2 regions of the Mycolicibacterium goodii genome follow, and region 2 is predicted to be linked to the other one. Evidence: riboswitches for the same ligand, from Rfam matches in the RefSeq annotation. Region 2 holds a riboswitch; the other holds the start of a gene.
The links. A riboswitch is a leader RNA that binds a small molecule or an ion and turns the genes downstream of it on or off. The one in region 2 is predicted to bind S-adenosylmethionine.

Region 1: another riboswitch for S-adenosylmethionine. It lies ahead of AFA91_RS30650 (bifunctional o-acetylhomoserine/o-acetylserine sulfhydrylase); the one in region 2 lies ahead of AFA91_RS36030 (hypothetical protein).

The regions. Positions count from the first base shown of each region.
Region 1 is NZ_CP012150.1:6,560,092-6,569,586, reverse strand. Features, by position in the region: gene AFA91_RS30690 (NADH:flavin oxidoreductase) at 1-458, opposite strand, end outside; gene AFA91_RS30685 (bifunctional methylenetetrahydrofolate dehydrogenase/methenyltetrahydrofolate cyclohydrolase) at 543-1,394, shown strand; gene AFA91_RS35990 (DUF3017 domain-containing protein) at 1,391-1,684, shown strand; partial or broken gene erm (23S ribosomal RNA methyltransferase Erm) at 1,688-2,452, opposite strand; gene AFA91_RS30670 (acyl-CoA-like ligand-binding transcription factor) at 2,683-3,300, shown strand; gene AFA91_RS30665 (FAD-dependent monooxygenase) at 3,297-4,850, shown strand; gene AFA91_RS30660 (class I SAM-dependent methyltransferase) at 4,847-5,584, opposite strand; gene metX (homoserine O-acetyltransferase MetX) at 5,581-6,723, opposite strand; gene AFA91_RS30650 (bifunctional o-acetylhomoserine/o-acetylserine sulfhydrylase) at 6,743-8,074, opposite strand; SAM riboswitch class IV at 8,270-8,400, opposite strand; gene AFA91_RS30645 (NADP-dependent isocitrate dehydrogenase) at 8,537-9,495, shown strand, end outside.
Region 2 is NZ_CP012150.1:6,926,614-6,936,108, forward strand. Features, by position in the region: gene AFA91_RS32390 (hypothetical protein) at 1-91, opposite strand, end outside; gene AFA91_RS32395 (AAA family ATPase) at 88-2,529, opposite strand; gene AFA91_RS32400 (8-oxoguanine DNA glycosylase OGG fold protein) at 2,569-3,483, opposite strand; one part of gene AFA91_RS32410 (IS3 family transposase) at 3,968-4,252, shown strand; one part of gene AFA91_RS32410 (IS3 family transposase) at 4,255-5,133, shown strand; partial or broken gene AFA91_RS36025 (metallophosphatase) at 5,168-5,304, shown strand; SAM riboswitch class IV at 5,400-5,511, shown strand; gene AFA91_RS36030 (hypothetical protein) at 5,793-6,143, shown strand; gene AFA91_RS32420 (NUDIX hydrolase) at 6,127-6,822, opposite strand; gene AFA91_RS32425 (ADP-ribosylglycohydrolase family protein) at 6,891-8,342, shown strand; gene AFA91_RS34385 (DUF4189 domain-containing protein) at 8,749-9,147, shown strand; gene AFA91_RS32430 (hypothetical protein) at 9,206-9,495, opposite strand, start outside.

The sequences.
Region 1 (9,495 bases), 370 kb from region 2:
GCGTGGGCCGCCGTGACCTCCCGGATGTCGTCGATGGTGGCCTTCTTGGCGAAACGCATCGACAGCGGGTTGAAGAACCGCACCGGCGCCAGCGCCGTGGCCTTGTTGGTCCTGGCGTTCGCGACCGGTCCGGCGTGCCCGATCTGGGCGCTGATCGCGGCCCCTTCGGCGTGCACGGCCTCGGTGAGCTTCTGCAGCCCGGGCACGGCCTGCGGCCGCATCCAGATCTGCCAGCCATCGGTGCGGCCACCGGGCGCCACGGCACAGTAGGCCACCGTGGTCATCCCGACGCCGCCTGCCGCGGGCAGCCGGTGGTAGTTGATCAGGTCCTCGGTGACCAGGGCGTCCGGCGTCGACGCCTCGAACGTCGCGGCCTTGATGATGCGGTTGCGCAGCGTGATGGGCCCGAGCTTCGCCTCACTGAAAACATCAGTGAACACATTGGGCGCAGTGTTCATACCGTGGAGCTTGCCACAGGAGGGCGGCTCGCGGACCGGACACCGGGCCGTCTCTGACACGCCGTCCCTGACACAATGGCACCCGTGGGTGCGATATCGCTGGACGGAAAGACCACGCGCGACGAGATCTTCGTCGACCTCAAGGACCGGGTCGCGGCGCTGACCGCCGCGGGCCGCACGCCGGGCCTCGGCACGGTGCTGGTCGGTGACGATCCGGGTTCGCAGGCGTACGTGCGCGGTAAGCACTCCGACTGCGCCAAAGTGGGTATCAACTCGATCCGCCGGGATCTGCCCGCCGACATCACGCAGGAACAGCTCGACGACACGATCGACGAGCTCAACGCCAACCCGGACTGCACCGGCTACATCGTGCAGTTGCCGCTGCCCAAGCATCTCGACGAGAACGCGGCGCTGGAACGCATCGACCCGGCCAAGGACGCCGACGGTCTGCACCCGACGAACCTGGGCCGGCTCGTCCTCGGCAAGCAGGCCGCGCTGCCGTGTACGCCGCGCGGCATCGTGCACCTGCTGCGCCGCTTCGACGTGCCGATCGCCGGTGCCCACGTCGTGGTCATCGGCCGCGGCGTCACCGTCGGCAGGCCGATGGGGCTGCTGCTGACCCGGCGTTCGGAGAACGCCACCGTCACGTTGTGCCACACCGGTACCCGCGACCTTCCGTCGCTCACCCGGCAGGCCGACATCCTCATCGCGGCCGCAGGTGTGCCGCACATGGTCACCGCGGACATGGTCAAACCCGGTGCGGCCGTTGTCGATGTCGGCGTGAGCCGGGTCGACGGCAAGCTGGCCGGTGACGTCGCCCCCGACGTGTGGGAGATCGCCGGTCACGTGTCGCCCAACCCCGGCGGGGTGGGCCCGCTGACCCGGGCCTTCCTGCTGACCAATGTGGTCGAAGCGGAAGAGTCGAAACTGGCGTGACGCCAAAGGAATTCGCCCGTAAGGTGTTCGCCGGTCAATGGCCGATCCTGGTGGTCGGCCTGATCTTCATCGCTGCCTTCGCCCTGGTGGTGGCCGGTTACTGGCGCCGCGGCGCACTGGTCATCGGGATCGGCGTCGGGGCCGCGGCGGCGTTGCGGTTGGCGTTGACCGACGACCGGGCGGGGCTGCTCGTGGTGCGCAGCCGGGCGATCGACTTCGCCACGACGGCGACGGTGAGCGCGGCCGTGCTCTACATCGCGTGGACGATCGATCCGCTGGGCACCAGCTAGCACCGTCGCTTCGAACAGCGCGGCCCACTGCGCGGCGGTCAATTGGCGGGGAAGCGCGTCGGGTGCGATTCCGTTGGCCCGCAACCAGTTCCGTGGCACCGGCGTGGGCAGCCGACGAACGATCAGCGCCATGCCGCGACCGCGCCCGGTGAACACCCGGTGCACCAGCGCCTGATAACGCCCGCGGTCGGCGGGGTCGACGAGTGGCCGGGTGCGCCGTGTGACCGTGAGCAGGCCCGCGTCGACCGCGGGGCGCGGGCGGAAGCTGTCCGCGGAAACCTTTCGGGCGAGCCCGAATTCGAACCACGGCCACCATTGTGCGGTCATCATGGTGGCGCCGCCGACCGCGGCGCGCCTGCGGGCCACCTCCCATTGCACGAGCAGCACGGCGGTGGTCCAGCCCGGACTGTGCAGCAGCCTGCGCAGGATCGCGGTGGTGAGGTGGAACGGCAGGTTGCCCACCACCACGTGCGGTGAGTGCGGCAGCGGATGGTGCAGGGCGTCGGCGACCACGACCTCGGTGCATTGCGGCCCGGCGGATCTCGCGGTGCGGTGCGCCAACCGCCGCGCGCGCCGCGCGTCGACCTCGACGGCGGTCAGCGGACGGGCCAGCCGCTGCAACGGCAGGGTCAGCGCGCCGTCACCGGCCCCGATCTCGATGATGGGACCGCTTGTGTGCGAGACGATTTCGATGATATCGGCGATGACGCGCCGATCGGACAGGAAGTTCTGGCCGAGTTCGTGCCGGCCGTGATGTGGGGTGGACACGGTTCTCCGCGATCGCAGGGGCAAGTGCAGGTGCCGCGGCGGAGTGTCTGTGAAGTGGATCCGCCGCTAGACGGTGCGGGGCCGCAGGTAGGCCGCCACCGGGATCGCTGAGGTGACCGACATGGCGGCCAGTCTAGGAACCCTCGCGTACCGGCTTCAAACGAATTAACGGAAAATATGCCCGACGGGAAATATTGCACAGTGGGCAAGAAGTGGTTACCGTGGCCCATGTGGGACTGCGTGAACGAAAGAAACAGGACACCCGACGGGCGCTGAGCGACGCGGCGCTGAACCTGATGTTCGAGCGTGGGGGACTGGAGAACGTCACCCGCGCGGACATCGCCGAGATGGCCGGGGTGTCGCTTCGGACGTTCAACAACTATTTCACCGGCAAGTACGAGGCCCTGGCGTACCGGCAGACCGAACGCATGCGGCGCAGCATCGACCGCCTGCGGCAGCGTCCCGCCGACGAACCGCTGTGGACCGCGATCGCCGAGGCCGTGATCGCGCCGCTGCAAGAGGACCTGGACGACGTCTACGGAACGAACGACACGCTGCCCACCCGTGCGCAACTGGTCGAGGTCAGAAAGGTGCTCATGCTCGCCGAGATCCGCGACGTCACGTTCCGGGGCATGTTCGACGAGTGGGTGGTGGCGATCGCCGAGCGCACCGGTACCGATCCGCAGGACCGGTATCCGCGCCTGGTGGCGGCCGTCGTGCGTGCGGTGGGCGACGTCGCGATCGACGAATACGCCAACGCCGACCCGCCGGTGCCGCTCACGCCGTTACTGCGTGAGGGTTTCGCGGCCGTCGCCGCGGGCCTTCCCGAGCCGGAGGCAGGGCGATGAACACACCTGATCGGGCCGATGTCGTCATCGCCGGGGCCGGCCCCAACGGCCTGCTGCTGGCCGGTGAGCTGGCCCTGGCCGGGGTGCGTCCGGTGGTGCTCGAACAGCTCACCGGACCCAGCCCGGAACTGAGGGCCAACGGCATCGTCGGCCAGGTGCACCGCGCGCTCGACATGCGCGGGCTCTACCAGATGCTGACCGGTTCGGGCGCACCGCCGCAGCCGTTGAACGGCTACATCTTCGCCGGCATGCACGTGCCGTTCACCGGCGTCGTCGACAACCCGATGTACGGCATGTTCATCAAACAGCCGCAGGTGGTGCGCCGGCTCGCGGACTGGGCGCGCGACCTGGGCGTTCAGATCCGATGGGGACACGCGCTGACCGACGTCGCGACCCAGCCCGGCGGTGTCGAGCTGGATGTCGAATCGCCCCAAGGGGCTTACCGCCTGGACGCCACTTACCTGGTCGGCGCGGACGGAGGCCGCAGCATGGTCAGAAAGACCATGGGCATCGGGTTCCCGGGTGTGACCTCGCCGGTGGTCGCGCGCGTCGCACATGTCAGCATCCCCGACCGGCTGCGGGTACCCGGCGCGCTGGACATCCCCGGCATCGGCCGGATCCCGTTCGGTCACAACCGCTTCGACCGGGGTGTGCTCATCTACATGGAGTTCGAACCGGGGCGCTCGATGATCGGCACCATCGAGTACACAACCTTGTTGCCCGATGACGCACCGGCGATGACGGTGGCCGAACTGCAGGGCAGCGTGACACGGATCCTCGGTGTCGAGGTGCCGATCACCCCGCCCACCGGGCCGGGACCGCATGCGTTGCGGCGGATCAACGGCCAGAACACCCGCCAGGCCGAGCGATACCGCGTCGGCAACGTGTTCCTGATCGGCGATGCGGCGCACGTGCACTCCGCGGTGGGTGGCCCCGGCCTCAACCTCGGGATGCAGGACGCCATGAACCTCGGGTGGAAACTGGCCGCGGCGGTGCACGGTTGGGCGCCACCCGGGCTGCTCGACACCTACCACAGCGAGCGGCACCCGGCCGGTGAGCGCGTGATGATGCAGTCCATGGCGCAGCACGCGCTGCTGCAGAGCGGGCCCGAGGTCGACGCGCTTCGAACGCTTTTCGGTGAGCTGCTCGCCACCTCGGAGGGCGCGACGCATATCGCACACCTGCTCGCCGGGGCAGACGTCCGCTATGACGTGGCGGATCCCCATCCGCTGTCCGGGTCTATGGCCCCCGAGATGGTGTTCGACGACGGCCGCCGCCTCGCCGACCTGATGCGCGCGGGGCGTCCCGTGCTGCTCGACCTCGACGGCGGCGAATACGCCGCGACGGCGCTCGATTGGCGCGACCGGGTCGACCTGGTCACCCCGGCCACCGCAGCCGACCGCCCCGCGCCTGCGCTGCTGATCCGCCCGGACGGTTACGTCGCCTGGGCCGCAACCGATTCCAGCGGAGACGACCACGAACGGTTGGGTCGCGCGCTCGGGCGCTGGTTCGGCGACCAGCACGCCGGGCTCGAGCGGGCCGGAACCTAGACCAGGGTGGCCCGCATACACACCGTCACATACGGCAGCGCCAGGCCGTTCGAGTTCGCCAGCGCGGGGTGGGTCGCCAGCAGTTCCCGTACCTGCCCGAGCGTGCGGGTGCGCACCTGCTCGGGTGAGGTGATGCAGTAGCTGCGCGAGGCCACCAGATCGATGAGGGCCTGCGGCGTCAGGTAACTCGTCCACTCCACGTGATGGCGTTCGATGTCGGCGAACGGCGCGGGCAGCGTGACCTCATGGCTGAACGGATCCTCGTGACCGATGATGCGGCCCAGATCCTTGACCCAGCCCAGCCGTTCGTCCCGCACGTTCCACACCAGGCCCAGTCGGCCGCCGGGTCGCAGCACCCGGCTGACCTCCTTGACCGCGAGTTCGGGGTCGAACCAATGCCACGCCTGCGCCACCAGCACCGCGTCGACGCTGTTGTCCGGCAACGGGATTTCCTCGGCCGTGCCGAGCAGGGCCGGGGTGTCGGGCAACGACGTCGACAACAACTCCAGCATCTCGGCGAGCGGATCGACCGCGATGACGTTGAGTCCCCGCTCCACCAGCCGGGTGGTGAGCTTGCCGGTTCCGGCGCCCAGGTCCAGCACGTCGTGTGCACCATCCGGAAGCAGCCAGTCGATGGCCTCCGGCGGATACGAGGGCCTGCCGCGTTCGTAGGCCGCCGCTTCGGAACCGAAGGACAGGGAGCGTTTCTGCTTCGAGGAATCGGAGGACGTCACCGTTGTGCAAGCTCCAATGCTCGGCGTATGAGCTTGCCGACCAACTCGGTCTCGACCAGGAAGCCGTCGTGCCCGTAGATCGAGTCGACCACGTCCAGGCCCTGACAGCCGGGAAGCAGGTCGGCGAGCTCCTGCTGTAAACGGATCGGGTACAAGCGGTCCGACGTGATCCCACCGACCACGACCGGTACCGGACAACTGCGCAGGGCGGCCTCGACGCCGCCGCGCCCACGTCCCACATCATGGTTGGACAACGCGTCGCTGAGCACCACGTAGGTGCCGGGGTCGAACCGGCGGGCCAGCTTGCCGCCCTGGTACTCCAGGTAGCTCTGCACGGCGTAGCGGCCCCCGGTGAGGGGATCCTCGTCGCCCTGGGCGGCGTTGCCGAAGCGGTCGTCGAGCTCCGCTTCGCCTCGGTAGGTCAGGTGCGCGAACCGGCGGGCGATCTCCATGCCCTCGGTGGGCGCGCGGCCGGTGCCGTAGTAGTCGCCGCCCTGCCAGTCCGGATCGGCCTTGATCGCGGCCACCTGGGTGCTCTGGGTGCCGATCTGGTCGGCCGTCGCCCGCGCGCCGACCGCCAGCACCAGACCGGCACGCACCTCGTCGGGGTGGCTCACCAGCCACTCGAGCGCCCGCGCCCCGCCCATCGACCCGCCGACCACCGCGGCGAGCTCGGTGATGCCGAGCGCCGCCAGCGCGGCGCGGTCGGCCTCCACCTGGTCGCGGATGGTGATCTGCGGAAACCGTGAGCCCCAAGGCTTTCCGTCCGGGGCGATCGAGCCGGGGCCGGTCGAACCCTGGCAGCCGCCGAGCACGTTCGTCGCGATCGCGCACCAACGGTCGGTGTCGATCGAGGCGCCCGGCCCCGCGACGCCGTCCCACCAACCCGCGGTCGGGTGGCCGTTGCCCGCCGGGCCGGTGACGTGTGAGTCGCCGGTGAGCGCGTGCAGGACCAGCACGACGTTGTCGCGGTCGGGCGCGAGTTCACCCCACCGCTGGACCGCGATGGAGACGTCCGGCAGGACGGTGCCGTTCTCCAGGGCCAGCGCGCCGATGTTCACCACGGCGATCTCGCCCTCGGCGGGCAGGGGCACGGTGGCCATCCCGGTGTCCGTGGCAGGTTCTTCGATGATCGTCACTGCATTTCTTCCCGCCGGGTCACACCGTCTGGGCGGTCTGGACCGCGCCGCTGAACGGGCGCGCCGCGGCAAAGCCCTGCTCCAGGTCGGCGATGATGTCGTCGATGCCTTCCAGGCCCACCGCGAGGCGCACCAGGCCCGGCGTCACACCCGTCGACAGCTGCTCTTCGGCGGTGAGCTGCTGGTGCGTCGTGGAGGCCGGGTGGATGACCAGCGAGCGCACGTCACCGATGTTGGCGACGTGGCTGTGCAGCGTCAGCGCGTTGACGAAGGCCTTGCCGGCCTCCAGGCCGCCGGCCAGCTCGAAGGCGAGCACCGCGCCGGTGCCCTTCGGCGCGATCTTGCGGCCCAGCTCGTACCACGGCGACGACGGCAGCCCCGCGTAGTTCACCGACGTCACATCGGGATGGTTCTCCAGGAACTCGGCGACCTTCTGCGCATTCGCGACGTGGCGCTCGACGCGCAGCGACAGGGTTTCCAGGCCCTGCGCGATGAGGAACGCGTTGAACGGGGCGGCCGCCGAACCCAGGTCACGCAGCAACTGCACGCGCGCCTTGAGGGCGTAGGCGGGCGCGCCGAGCTCGGCGAACACCACGCCGTGGTAGCTGGGATCCGGCTCGGTGAAGCCGGGGAACTTGCCGTTGGTCCAGTCGAATCTGCCGCCGTCCACGATCACCCCCGCGATCGCCGAACCGTGCCCGCCGAGGTACTTCGTCGCCGAGTGCACGACGATGTCGGCGCCGTGGGCGATCGGCTGGACCAGATACGGCGTCGCGATCGTGTTGTCGACGATCAGCGGCACCCCGTTGTCGTGCGCGATCGCGGACACGTTCGGGATGTCGAGCACATCGATCTGCGGGTTGGAGATGGTCTCGGCGAAGAACGCCTTGGTGTTCGGCCGAACCGCCGCGCGCCACGAGTCCAGGTCGTCGGGGTTCTCCACGAACGTGGTCTCGATGCCGAGCTTGGGCAGGGTGTAGTGCAGCAGGTTGTAGGTGCCGCCGTACAGGCGCGGGGAGGACACGACGTGATCCCCGGCGCCTGCGACGTTGAGGATGGCGAACGTCTCGGCGGCCTGCCCCGAGGACAGGAACAGCGCGGCGACGCCGCCCTCGAGTGCGGCGATGCGCTGCTCGACGACGTCGGTGGTGGGGTTGCCGATGCGGGTGTAGATGTTGCCGGGAACCTCGAGGCCGAACAGGGCCGCGGCGTGGCCGGTGTCGTCGAAGGTGTACGAGGTGGTCTGGTAGATCGGCAGGGCGCGGGCATGGGTGGCGGCGTCAGGCGACTGACCTGCGTGGATCTGCTTGGTCTCGAACGACCAGTTCTCGGTGGGATCGGGGTTGGTCATGAAGGGTCTCCTCCGCGAGTTCGGGGGCGAAATGTGGGGGATGGAAGCTGCTGGACGGCCGAACGTCTCAGGGCGAGCCGGGCCCGAGCGTGCACAGGCACGGACACACGCCAGGGGGATGTGAACAGTTCACGAACAACGCCAAAAGGTTGGCCTCCATCAGGTTTCCCTGTCTCTCTGGGGCCCGAACCGGCGGACCCGCGCTTGCCTTGCAGCCGGCCGGAAGAATCCGTCAGCCGCTCAACCTGGTCATCACCCGGGGCACCCCACCGCGGTTGGAGGGTTGCCGGCCAGCAAGCCGGGGCTTGTCGCTGGCGCTCATGACCGCCATAGAGACTATCCCACCGCCCGTAGTCGGTGCCACCGGGTTCGTCCGGACGCGGAGGCCGACGGGGTGACCGGCCCGCGCGATAAGGTCATTACCGACGAGAAAAGACCGACAGTGACGTTCGGAGAGGAACCATGAGCGCCCAGCAGCCGACCATCATCTACACGCTGACCGACGAGGCGCCGCTGCTTGCGACCTATGCCTTCTTGCCGGTGATCCGCAAATTCGCCGAAGCGGCAGGCATCGACGTCAAGACCAGCGACATCTCGGTGGCGGCCCGCATCCTGGCCGAGTTCGGAGATCGCCTGACCGACGAACAGCGGGTTCCCGACAACCTGGCCGAGCTGGGCGCGCTGACCCAGGACCCCACCGCCAACATCATCAAGCTGCCCAACATCAGCGCCTCGGTGCCGCAGCTGCTCGCGGCCATCAAGGAGCTGCAGGGCAAGGGCTACAACATCCCGGACTACCCGGCCAACCCGAAGACCGACGACGAGAAGAAGATCAAGGACCGCTACGCCAGGGTCCTCGGCAGCGCCGTGAATCCGGTCCTGCGCGAGGGCAACTCGGATCGCCGCGCACCCAAGGCGGTCAAGGAGTACGCCCGCAAGCACCCGCACAGCATGGGTGAGTGGAGCCAGGCGTCGCGCACCCACGTCGCGACCATGAAGACCGGCGACTTCTACCACGGCGAGAAGTCGCTGACGCTGGACCGCGACCGTCGCGTCAAGATGGTGCTCAAGACCGACAGCGGCGAGGAGATCGTCCTCAAGCCCGAGGTCAAGCTCGATGCCGGCGACATCATCGACTCGATGTACATGAGCAAGAAGGCGCTCATCGAGTTCTACGAGGAGCAGATCGAGGACGCCTACAAGACCGGCGTCATGTTCTCGCTGCACGTCAAGGCGACCATGATGAAGGTGTCGCACCCGATCGTATTCGGGCATGCGGTCAAGGTCTTCTACAAGGACGCATTCGCCAAGCACCAGAAGCTGTTCGACGAGCTCGGGGTCAACGTCAACAACGGTCTGTCCGACCTGTACGACAAGATCAAGTCGCTGCCCGCCTCGCTGCAGGAGGAGATCATCGAGGA
Region 2 (9,495 bases):
GAGCCGCGGTGCGCGGACCCCGCACCCCTAGGTCGACGGTGCCGTTCAGTACCTGGTCAGCGTGGGCCAACAGTGCCGCGCGGTCGGTCATGACGACAGCTTTGCAAGATCAGCGACGGCCAGTCGGGTGGCGTGGACAACCTCACGGTAGTTGGTGATGCCGTTGTGGGCGCCGGCTGTCGCTGTCTTCAGAGCCTGTCGGCGGGCCGACCCACCGGACAACCACCGGTCCACGGCTGCGTCGTTGTCGGGATCCACCGCCAGCCCGAGCCGCCGTTTGGTCAATCGCGCGTTCTCCCAGGCCTGTTCGACGTCGGCATGCGCATGTCCCTGCCCCAGTCGGCGGGCACTGAACACGTCCCACGCCGTCGATTCCAACGCATCTCGGCATAACACCGGTACGGCGACCCGTTTGATCGCCTCAGGCACCGCATCATCGGCGGCGATGGCGAAGGCGTCGTCGAGCATCCTCATCGCCGGTCGGCTCGCTTCCGTCACGCTGACAACGGAATTCACGCCACGGACCACCTCGACCACACGCGCGGGTACGCGTGACCGACGGATGGCGGCGGGCAGCCGGTCGTCGTGTGTAAACACCACCACCTGACGCGTCTCGGCGAGTCTCGTCAGCACCTGCAGCAGCCCGTCAATCTTCGACGGGTCCATCGCCTGGATCGGGTCGTCGAGCACCAGGAACCGGAACGGGCTGGCCGGCGATGTCGCACGCGGAATGAACACCGCGAGCGCAAGAGCCTGCAGTTCGCCTTGGCTCATGACACCGAAGGCTTCGGTGTCGGACCCGTCGACTTCGGCTTTGAGCAAGACCCGTCGGCTGGTTTTCTGGCCCACCAGCTGAATGGCGCCGAGTTCGACGTTGCTCTCCTGCCGCAGTGCCGCCCAGATCTGCCGGGATTGTTCGGCAAGCGGTGCGATGCGCTGGTTGCGCAGTTCGGCGGCGTTGTCCTGCAACCACTTCAACGCCTCCGACGCCACCGTGAGCTGCGGTTCGACCTCGTTGGCGAGTTCTGCCTTCCGAACCCACGCCGCCAGTTCCACGGCGATCGGGCTCCACGCGTCTTGGCGTGCCTTGATCAACGCGGCAGCTTCCTGCTTCAGCGCGGTGTAGGCGTCACGCAACTGTGGCAGTTTCTGCTCGACGTGGTCGGCAAGTGCATGTTGCCCGTCGACCGGAACGTCGGAGAACTGCGTGTACGCGGCCTGCGCTGTTGGCAGCGTGGAGAGCGCACCGTCCTCGGCCGCCGGCGGTGCATCGACTGATTCCACCAGATTGAGGACTCTGGCGCGCGCCTCGGCCGTCGCGCGCCGAGCCTCCGTCAACGTCTTTACCGACCGCTGATCCTGCTCCAGGACGGTCCGCGCTGCTGCCGCCCACTCGGCGGTGAGATCACCTTGCCCACACACCGGGCACTTCTGATCACCATGGGCAGCATGGAACTCCAACCCCATCGACAACACCCGGCCCCGATCGGCCGCCAACGCATCCGCGTGTTCGACTTCCCGCAACTCCGCATCGGCCGCCGCTCGAAGCGCTTCGCAGGCCGCCGTTACTTCGTCGTCGGTCGGGGTCGACAGTTCGTCGGCCTGCCTCCAGGCTGCCGGAACATCGCCACCGGCTCCGCCGGTGATCAATGGGCGTAGAGCGTCGAGGTCGGGACGGTGCTTCTTCACCTGGATCAGAGCCTGGGCGGCACGCGGGTCCTCATGTGACTCCAGTTTGGCGCGCAACACGCTGCGCGCCTTCCGCCGTTCCTCCGATGGTTGTTTGAGCTCCCTGACCTCCGCGTCCAGGCGCGCCATCGCCTCGGTCAGCTGCTCCAGGCCGAGCAGCTTGTGCAGCTGGTCGTAGAACTTGCTGGGCGCGCCTTCGAGGATGCCGCCGAGTTCGTCGTAGCTCAAAAGAGGCCGGTACATCTCGAGTGCGCCGGCCCACCCCAGCACGCTGACGTCTTCCCGTTTGCGTGTCGGCCGCTGCACCCAGCATGAGCAGTCGTCGACTTCGACCTCGTCACCGGCGGGCCAGTCCACTCCGATTGTGGTTGCGCCCGAGCCTTCTTCGGCCAGAACCACACGGAGCTGCGCCGGTTCCCCGGCGTGCAGGTTGCGCCAGCTCTGCGACCACACTCCGGGCTTGTCGCCCCACCGGGAGTTCTTGCCGGTAAGTGCGAGCTCAAGCCCTTCGGCGAGTGTGGACTTGCCGGAACCGTTTCGTCCGGCGACGACGGTCAGGCCGGGCCCGGGTTGGAAGTTGAGCGTGACCTCGGGCCCGATTCCCCGAAAACCCTGCACGGTGATCGAGCGTAGATAGGCCCCGACAGGTTCTGTCGTGTCTTCTTGGGCGGTGGTCAGTGACTCCACCAACTCGGGCCGGGTTGCGGTGTCCCCCAACACCTCTGTGAGGTCATCGGACCCTTCCAGCGCGGCAAGCACCACGAGCTTCGCCTGCTCACTCAACGTGTCATCGCGGTCGGCCAGCGACAACACGAAATTCTTCAGACGGTCATCCGACATGACACCCTCGATCCCCCGAGCCGCAACGCTTCCGGCGAATCATCCCGGCGCACCTGCGTGAGCGAACAGCGCATACTCCACGACGTCGGGTGCCTGGTTCCACGCCGGATTGGCTGCCCACGTTTCGGCGAGATCCAAGTACCTCAAATAGTCGTCTCTGCGCACCCAGCCGCGTGCAGGCACCGTCCCCGGCGCCACGACTGCCAGGGCAGCTCGTACGCGTTCGTCGAGCACCAACGGCCGCCGGTGTTGGTGGCACGTGTAGCCGGCGTAGTACAGCAGCTTCGTCCCGAACGACATGCCCAGCCCGCGGATCTTGTGGGTGTCCAGCAGTGCGCTCCAGCCCGCGGCCGCCCCTTTTCTGCGGGTGGCCTCGACGATCGCATTGATCTTTTCCACCGCCCCGTCCTGCGCCAGCACGGCGGCGGTGCGCTGCGGGCCATAGTCCTTGGGCTGGTATCCCCACGCCATCGTCATCAGGAACAGATCGACGGGATCCCGTTCGGACTGGGCGTGCAAGAAGCTGCGCGCAATACCGCCTGCCTCTTCGACGTGCTCGCGCAGATCGGCGTGAGCCTGCTCGTGGCCGACGAATACACCCGCCCAACGTTCGGGAATCCAGCGGTTGCGCTGGGAGTCGACGTGGACGGAGGTGTACCGCCGCACGATATGTGGAATCTCGCTGACAAGCCAGGTGCCCGAGTCAAATCCGCCAAGTTCGGAGAGGGTGCGGTGAATCTTTGCGTCGATGTCGGCCTGATCGATGCCTTGGCATTCCACCAGGGTCCTCAGCATGTCGGTGACTTCAGCGAGACCACAGATCAGCTGCTGACGATCGTCGACCACCTGCTTGAGTTGGTCGACTTCTTCGCTCAGCTTGTTGACCAGCGCCCGCGCGAAGTCCCCGCCCGATAATCGACGTGCTTCAACAGACCGGCCCGCCCCGCGAAGCATCTCCGGTACGCGTTCACGGACAAGTTCTCCGTCAGTCACCTTTTGCTACTCCCACGACTTAACGACAAATAGATAGCACATATAACCATGCTGGATCACGCGTCGGGGTGCACTTTGAGATTTCCAATGGTTTTGCGACATAAGGTTCCCCAACGTTTCTCCGTTTCACTCGACCACCACAGCGTGGGAGCCGCAACAGAATGGCAGAGGTGTTCCTTGCCGCGCAGTCGGTCGAACGTCCATTCTTTGCTCAATTTCATCCGCGGCGACAGTGGTGTGTTCCGGTTGAAAGAGGCCGGCAAGTTCTGATGAATGGGGTCCAATGAACGATTCGGTAGGACGCGGGTACGACGTCATCGGTGACGTGCACGGATGCGCGTCCCAACTCGGGGGCTGTTGCACAAGCTCGGAGCTGGGTCTGCTGCACGTATGGGTGACATCTGAGTTGGCTTGCCCAGGATGGGCGGGCTGGAAGGATGTCCCTATGGCAAGGCCTTATCCCCGCGAGTTCCGCGACGATGTCGTGCGCGTGGCCCGCAACCGTGACGACGGGGTGACGATCGAGCAGATCGCCACCGACTTCGGTGTCCACCCGATGACCCTGCACAAATGGCTTCGCCAGGCCGATATCGACGAGGGCACCAAGCCGGGCAAGAGCACCAGCGAGTCCGCTGAACTGCGGGAACTGCGTCGCCGCAACCGTCTGCTGGAACAGGAGAACGAGGTGCTGCGCCGGGCCGCAGCCTATCTGTCACAGGCCAACCTGCCGGGAAAAGGCTCTACCCGCTCGTAAAAGAGCTCGCCGCCGACGGGATCCCCGTCGCGGTGACGTGCCGGGTACTCAAGCTCGCCCGCCAACCGTATTACCGCTGGCTGGCCACCCCAGTCACCAACGCCGACCTCACCGAGGCATACCGCGCCAACGCCCTGTTCGACGCACACCGCGAGGACCCCGAGTTCGGGTACCGCTACCTGGCCGAAGAGGCCCGCGACGCCGGCGAACCGATGGCCGAGCGCACCGCGTGGCGCATCTGCTCGCAGAATCGCCTGTGGAGCGTGTTCGGCAAGCGCAAACGCGGCAAGAACGGCAAGCCCGGCCCACCAGTCCACGACGATCTCGTCGAACGTGACTTCACCGCAGAGGCGCCGAATCAGCTGTGGCTGGCCGATATCACCGAACACCGCACCGGTGAGGGCAAGCTCTACCTCTGCGCCATCAAAGACGTGTTCTCCAACCGCATCGTGGGCTATAGCATCGATTCGCAGATGAAGTCCCGACTGGCCACCACCGCGTTGGCCAGTGCGGTGGCCCGTCGCGGTGAGGTCGCCGGGTGCATTCTGCACTCGGATCGCGGATCTCAGTTCAGGTCAAGGAAATTCGTACACGCGCTGCACCATCACGACATGGTCGGCTCCATGGGCAGAGTCGGAGCGGCCGGAGACAACGCCGCCATGGAGAGCTTCTTCAGCCTGCTGCAGAAGAACGTCCTGAACCGCCGCCGTTGGGACACCCGCGAGCAGCTACGCATCGCGATCGTCACCTGGATCGAACGCACCTACCACCGCCGACGCCGCCAGGCACGCCTCGGCCGGTTGACCCCCATCGAATTCGAAGCCATCATGACCACACCGGCCAGTCAGGTCGCGTGACCGAAACTGTCACCTATACGTGCAGCAGACCCGCTCACCCAAGTACCGCCGTGGCTGGACGGACTACACCGCGTGTGTGGATTTCAGCGCGGTGAAGGGCGGAAAACTGGCCGCTACCGCTGGTCGGGGGAAACGACGATCCGTGCCAAGAACTACGTGACCACAGATTGAGGGTCACGCGCGTCGAGCCCACCTAGCAGCCAGGTGGGCTCGAAACATGCCCGCGGACAACGGACGTGTCGGCGGGGGCGACTATACTGAATTCAGCTCACGAGCGGACGACTGTTCGGGTACCTGGCCCGTCGTCCCGGCAACCGCGCGACCACCGCACGGTGCCCCAGGGGAAGAGCAGGCACGCAGCGCGTGCAAGCGGTGGGCGCCCGACCGTGGCGTCGCCAGAACGGCGAGAAATGACAGATCACGAACTCAGCTCAACGGATGCTGCTGTGCGCCAACGGCTGACCGAACTGTGCGTTCACATCCCGTGCGGCGGAATCCGCGGACCCATCCAGCGAGGCGCCTACGGCCCCACGGTCTGGCAGTCGTGCCGTTGCGAGGACCGCCCAGCGAGATGGCCGGGAGCCGACGTCTCGCGGTTGAAAGATTTGTGCATCATCTGCTTTCGGGGGACGGCAGGCGGAGTCTCCCGGTGGTCGTGGTTGGCCTGCGAGGATTGCCGCGCTGTCAATTCGACCATCGGTCAGAGTTGGGGCGTCAAGCCGTTCCGGCTCGGCCGACACAGCCTGATGAACGGCGTCGGCGTGCAGGGAGGCACAGCACCGGAGATCCGCGCCGAACAACTGGCGCGCCTGGCCGAGTTCGCCCGTGGCGATGGCCGACTAAATGAGTGGCGTCGTACCGAATACTCGCGGCTGGCAGCATCTTTCGATCCGCTGGCCGATGTTCCACTGCGCATCTGGCAAGAGACGCACCCACCGAGTCGGGCCGCATCCTGGGATGCTTTCAGCCGGGTGATCGGCCCGGATGTGCCGATCAGAGGTCCGCGGTGATGCCGCGCCGACGACCGGACCGGCCGCCGTCGCGGCGGCGGAACAACTCCGCCGGCCGTCCTCTGCCGCGGGACACCGTGGCACCGGTCGCGGCGAGCTGCGGTTCCATCGACCGCCGGAAGGTGTCCCGTTGCAGCTCGTGTCCGGTGATCGCTTCGTGGGTCAGTCGAAGGTCACGCAGCGTGAACTCGTCGCCGAGCAGATGGTCCGGATCGGGCCTCGACTCGTAGCGGGCCCGCACCTCGGCGACGGCCAACGCGATGATGTCGGCGTGGTCATAGATGAGTCTTCCCGGTGTGTGCGTCGGTACCAGTCGGGTGGACTCGGGAAAGCGGCTCGCCACCCGTTCCGGCGGGACGACGGCGACGTGCGCCACCGACAACACCCACCCGCGGTCGTCGCGGCCCGGGTCGTCGAACACGTGTAACTGCCGTGGCCGCAGCCCATCCACGTTGGCCTTGGTCGACAGTGCCCGGTTCACCGCGTCGGTCAGGGTCTCCCCCGGATGCAGGAAGGTACCCGGCAGAGCCCACCCACGGCCCCCGGCCCTGCGGACTTGCAACACCGACAACCCGGCTGCGGGGTCGATGGTGAGCACCGCGGCGTCCACGGCGACCGACGGCCGCGGATAGTCCGCCAGAATCCGCCCGCCGGTGTCCCGATAGCCCTTGTTGTCCATGTCGGTATGCCAGCGTACAGTTATCAACAATTAGCGCAATAATGCGCAAAATAAAGGAGGTGGCCGCGATGGCATCAGTCAATGATCGGATCGAGGGCGTCCTGCTGGGCACGGCAACCGGTGATGCGCTCGGCGCGCCCTACGAGTTCCAGCCGGCACGAGGCCCCGAGCTGCCCGTGGACATGGTGGGCGGCAGGCCATGGGAGCCCGGCGAATGGACCGATGACACCGACATGGCGATCGCGATCGCCGAAGTCGCCGCCACCGGGGCGGATCTGCGCGGGGAGGGGGCCCAGGATGCGCTCGTGGCGCGCTGGCACGAATGGTCGCTGCGCGCCAAGGATGTCGGCATCCAGACGCGATCGGTGTTGTCCGGCGCCGCTCGCGGCGGCGACATCTCGGGTGCGCGTGCCCGCGCCGCGTCCGCTGTATTGCACGAGCAGACCGGCCGAACCGCCGGCAACGGTTCACTGATGCGGACCGCGCCGGTCGCACTGGCCTATCTCGACGACGAGGACGCCCTCGTGGTCGCCGCCCGAGCCATCAGCGAGCTCACCCACTTCGACCCCGATGCCGGTGATGCCGTGGTGCTGTGGTCGTGCGCCATTCGCCACGCAGTGCTGACGACCGAGCCCGACGTTCGGATTGGCCTCCGCCACCTCGACGTTGATCGCCGCAAGGTCTGGACAGAGCGGATCGAGCAGGCGGAGTCCGCGCACCCGTCGGACTTCGCCAACAACGGCTGGGTGGTTGCGGCACTGCAGGCGGCCTGGTCGGCAATCACCACGACGGCGGGGCGGGCCACTACGTCGCGTGCCGAGCATCTTCGCCTCGGCCTCGACGCCGCGGTCCGAGCCGGAAACGACACCGACACCGTCGCCGCGATCGCCGGCGGTCTGCTCGGTGCGGCGTACGGCGCCTCGGCGGTGCCGTTGGAGTGGCGCCGCCTGCTGCACGGGTGGCCCGGCATGACCGCACGTGACCTCGTCGCGTTGGCGAACACCGTGGCGAGCAAGGGCAAGCCCGTTCGTGGGCCGGTCTACTCGGGCTTGCGGATCGACACCCTTGCGAGCCACCCGCACGATCGGAATGTGCTCCTCGGCGGTGTGGGGATCCTGCGCAACCTGCCGCCCGAAGTGGACGCGGTGGTGTCGCTGTGCCGCGTCGCCGATGATGATGTCCCCCAGCAGATGCCACATGTTGAGGTCCGGTTGATCGACAGCACGGACCCGGAGGAGAACCCACACCTGGACTTCGTGCTGACCGAGGCCGTGCGTGCCGTCGAGCGGTTGCGCGCGGAGGGCCATACGGTGCTTCTGCACTGCGTCGAGGCCTACAGCCGCACCCCCACCGTCGCGGCGCTCTATGGTGCGCGTCTGCGCAACATCAACATTGACGACGCACTGCAAGATGTCTTGGCTGCGCTACCGCACGCGAAACCGAATCCCGTGTTCCGCGACGCGTTGCGCCGGCTGGGTAGTGTGCGCCTCATGCACGAAGGGGCATACCGCCGTGACTGACGGCGCAGGGCCTATGTGTGGAACGGCGTGCTGGGTACGAGGCACTCAGCGAATCATGATTGGTGATGTGGCGGAGCCTTGGAGTTTGGAAGAAGTTCTACGGAATGAAGATCGGTCATTCGACCGACATCGGGATGAGGTGGTGGCAACGTATCGTGCAGCTGCACGCGTCATCAGGAGGCACCATGCAAGCCCGGAATTGTTCATTGCCATGGTGACATCAGCGACTTGCGTGGAGCGACTCAGGTACGCAGGCGATCGGAGTCGCGCAGTCCTCGATGGGCTACCCCTGATGTGTAGCGGGCAATACACATGGGAGCCGTACACAGCCGACTTACCCACGAGCTAACAGAACGACGTTCGGCGATTCCCGCACTGACGACGTCACAACCGCCGAGGAGCCAGTGTGAAGTTGTGCCAGGTGATTCTTCTCGTGACAGGCCTTGTCATCGGGGCCATGCCCGCCACGACGATTCCTGCGGCGGCTGATGTCGGGTGGATCGCCGTCGCGAAGTCGCCCAGCCACGAAGCGCTGGATTGGGGTGGCGGTCCGGGCAGCTCAAAGGCTGATGCGGAAGCCGCAGCCCTTCAACTTTGTGCTCGATTGCAACCGGCTGGAAACTGCTATGTTGTGGCCAGCGGACCTGCGTGTGTCGCCGTGGTGTGGGATGTCTCAGAACCGTTGAACCTCGCGTTCGGCGGAGTCGGGGCCACACCGGCCGCAGCGCTCAGTGCCGCCGAAGCCGCCGCAGGTCCCTTCGCCAACAGCCCCGAGGTGCGCTGCACTTACCTCAGCCGGGGATGAACCGGTTTCCGCGACGGCGGGAGAGGACGCCCAGTTCCTCGCGCGTGGATGAACGACATCATTGATCACGGCGCAGTTCATCGGCAACGCGTGTGCCGAGGAGTTTTTCGGCCGAGTGCCGGTCCAGCTGGTCGAACGACAAGCACCGTTCCGGCCGTAGAAGACGAGCCAGATCTTCGGCAGAAACCTGCGGTACCTGTAGAGCGATCTCGCGGGCTTCGTAGATATCGATGTTCTCGAAGTTCCAAATTCCAGGCTCACCATCCTGACGGTGGTAATCCTCGGTGACGATCCAGTTCGCCAGGAATATCCGCCGGTGGGGAATCAACGTCCATACCTTGTATCGAT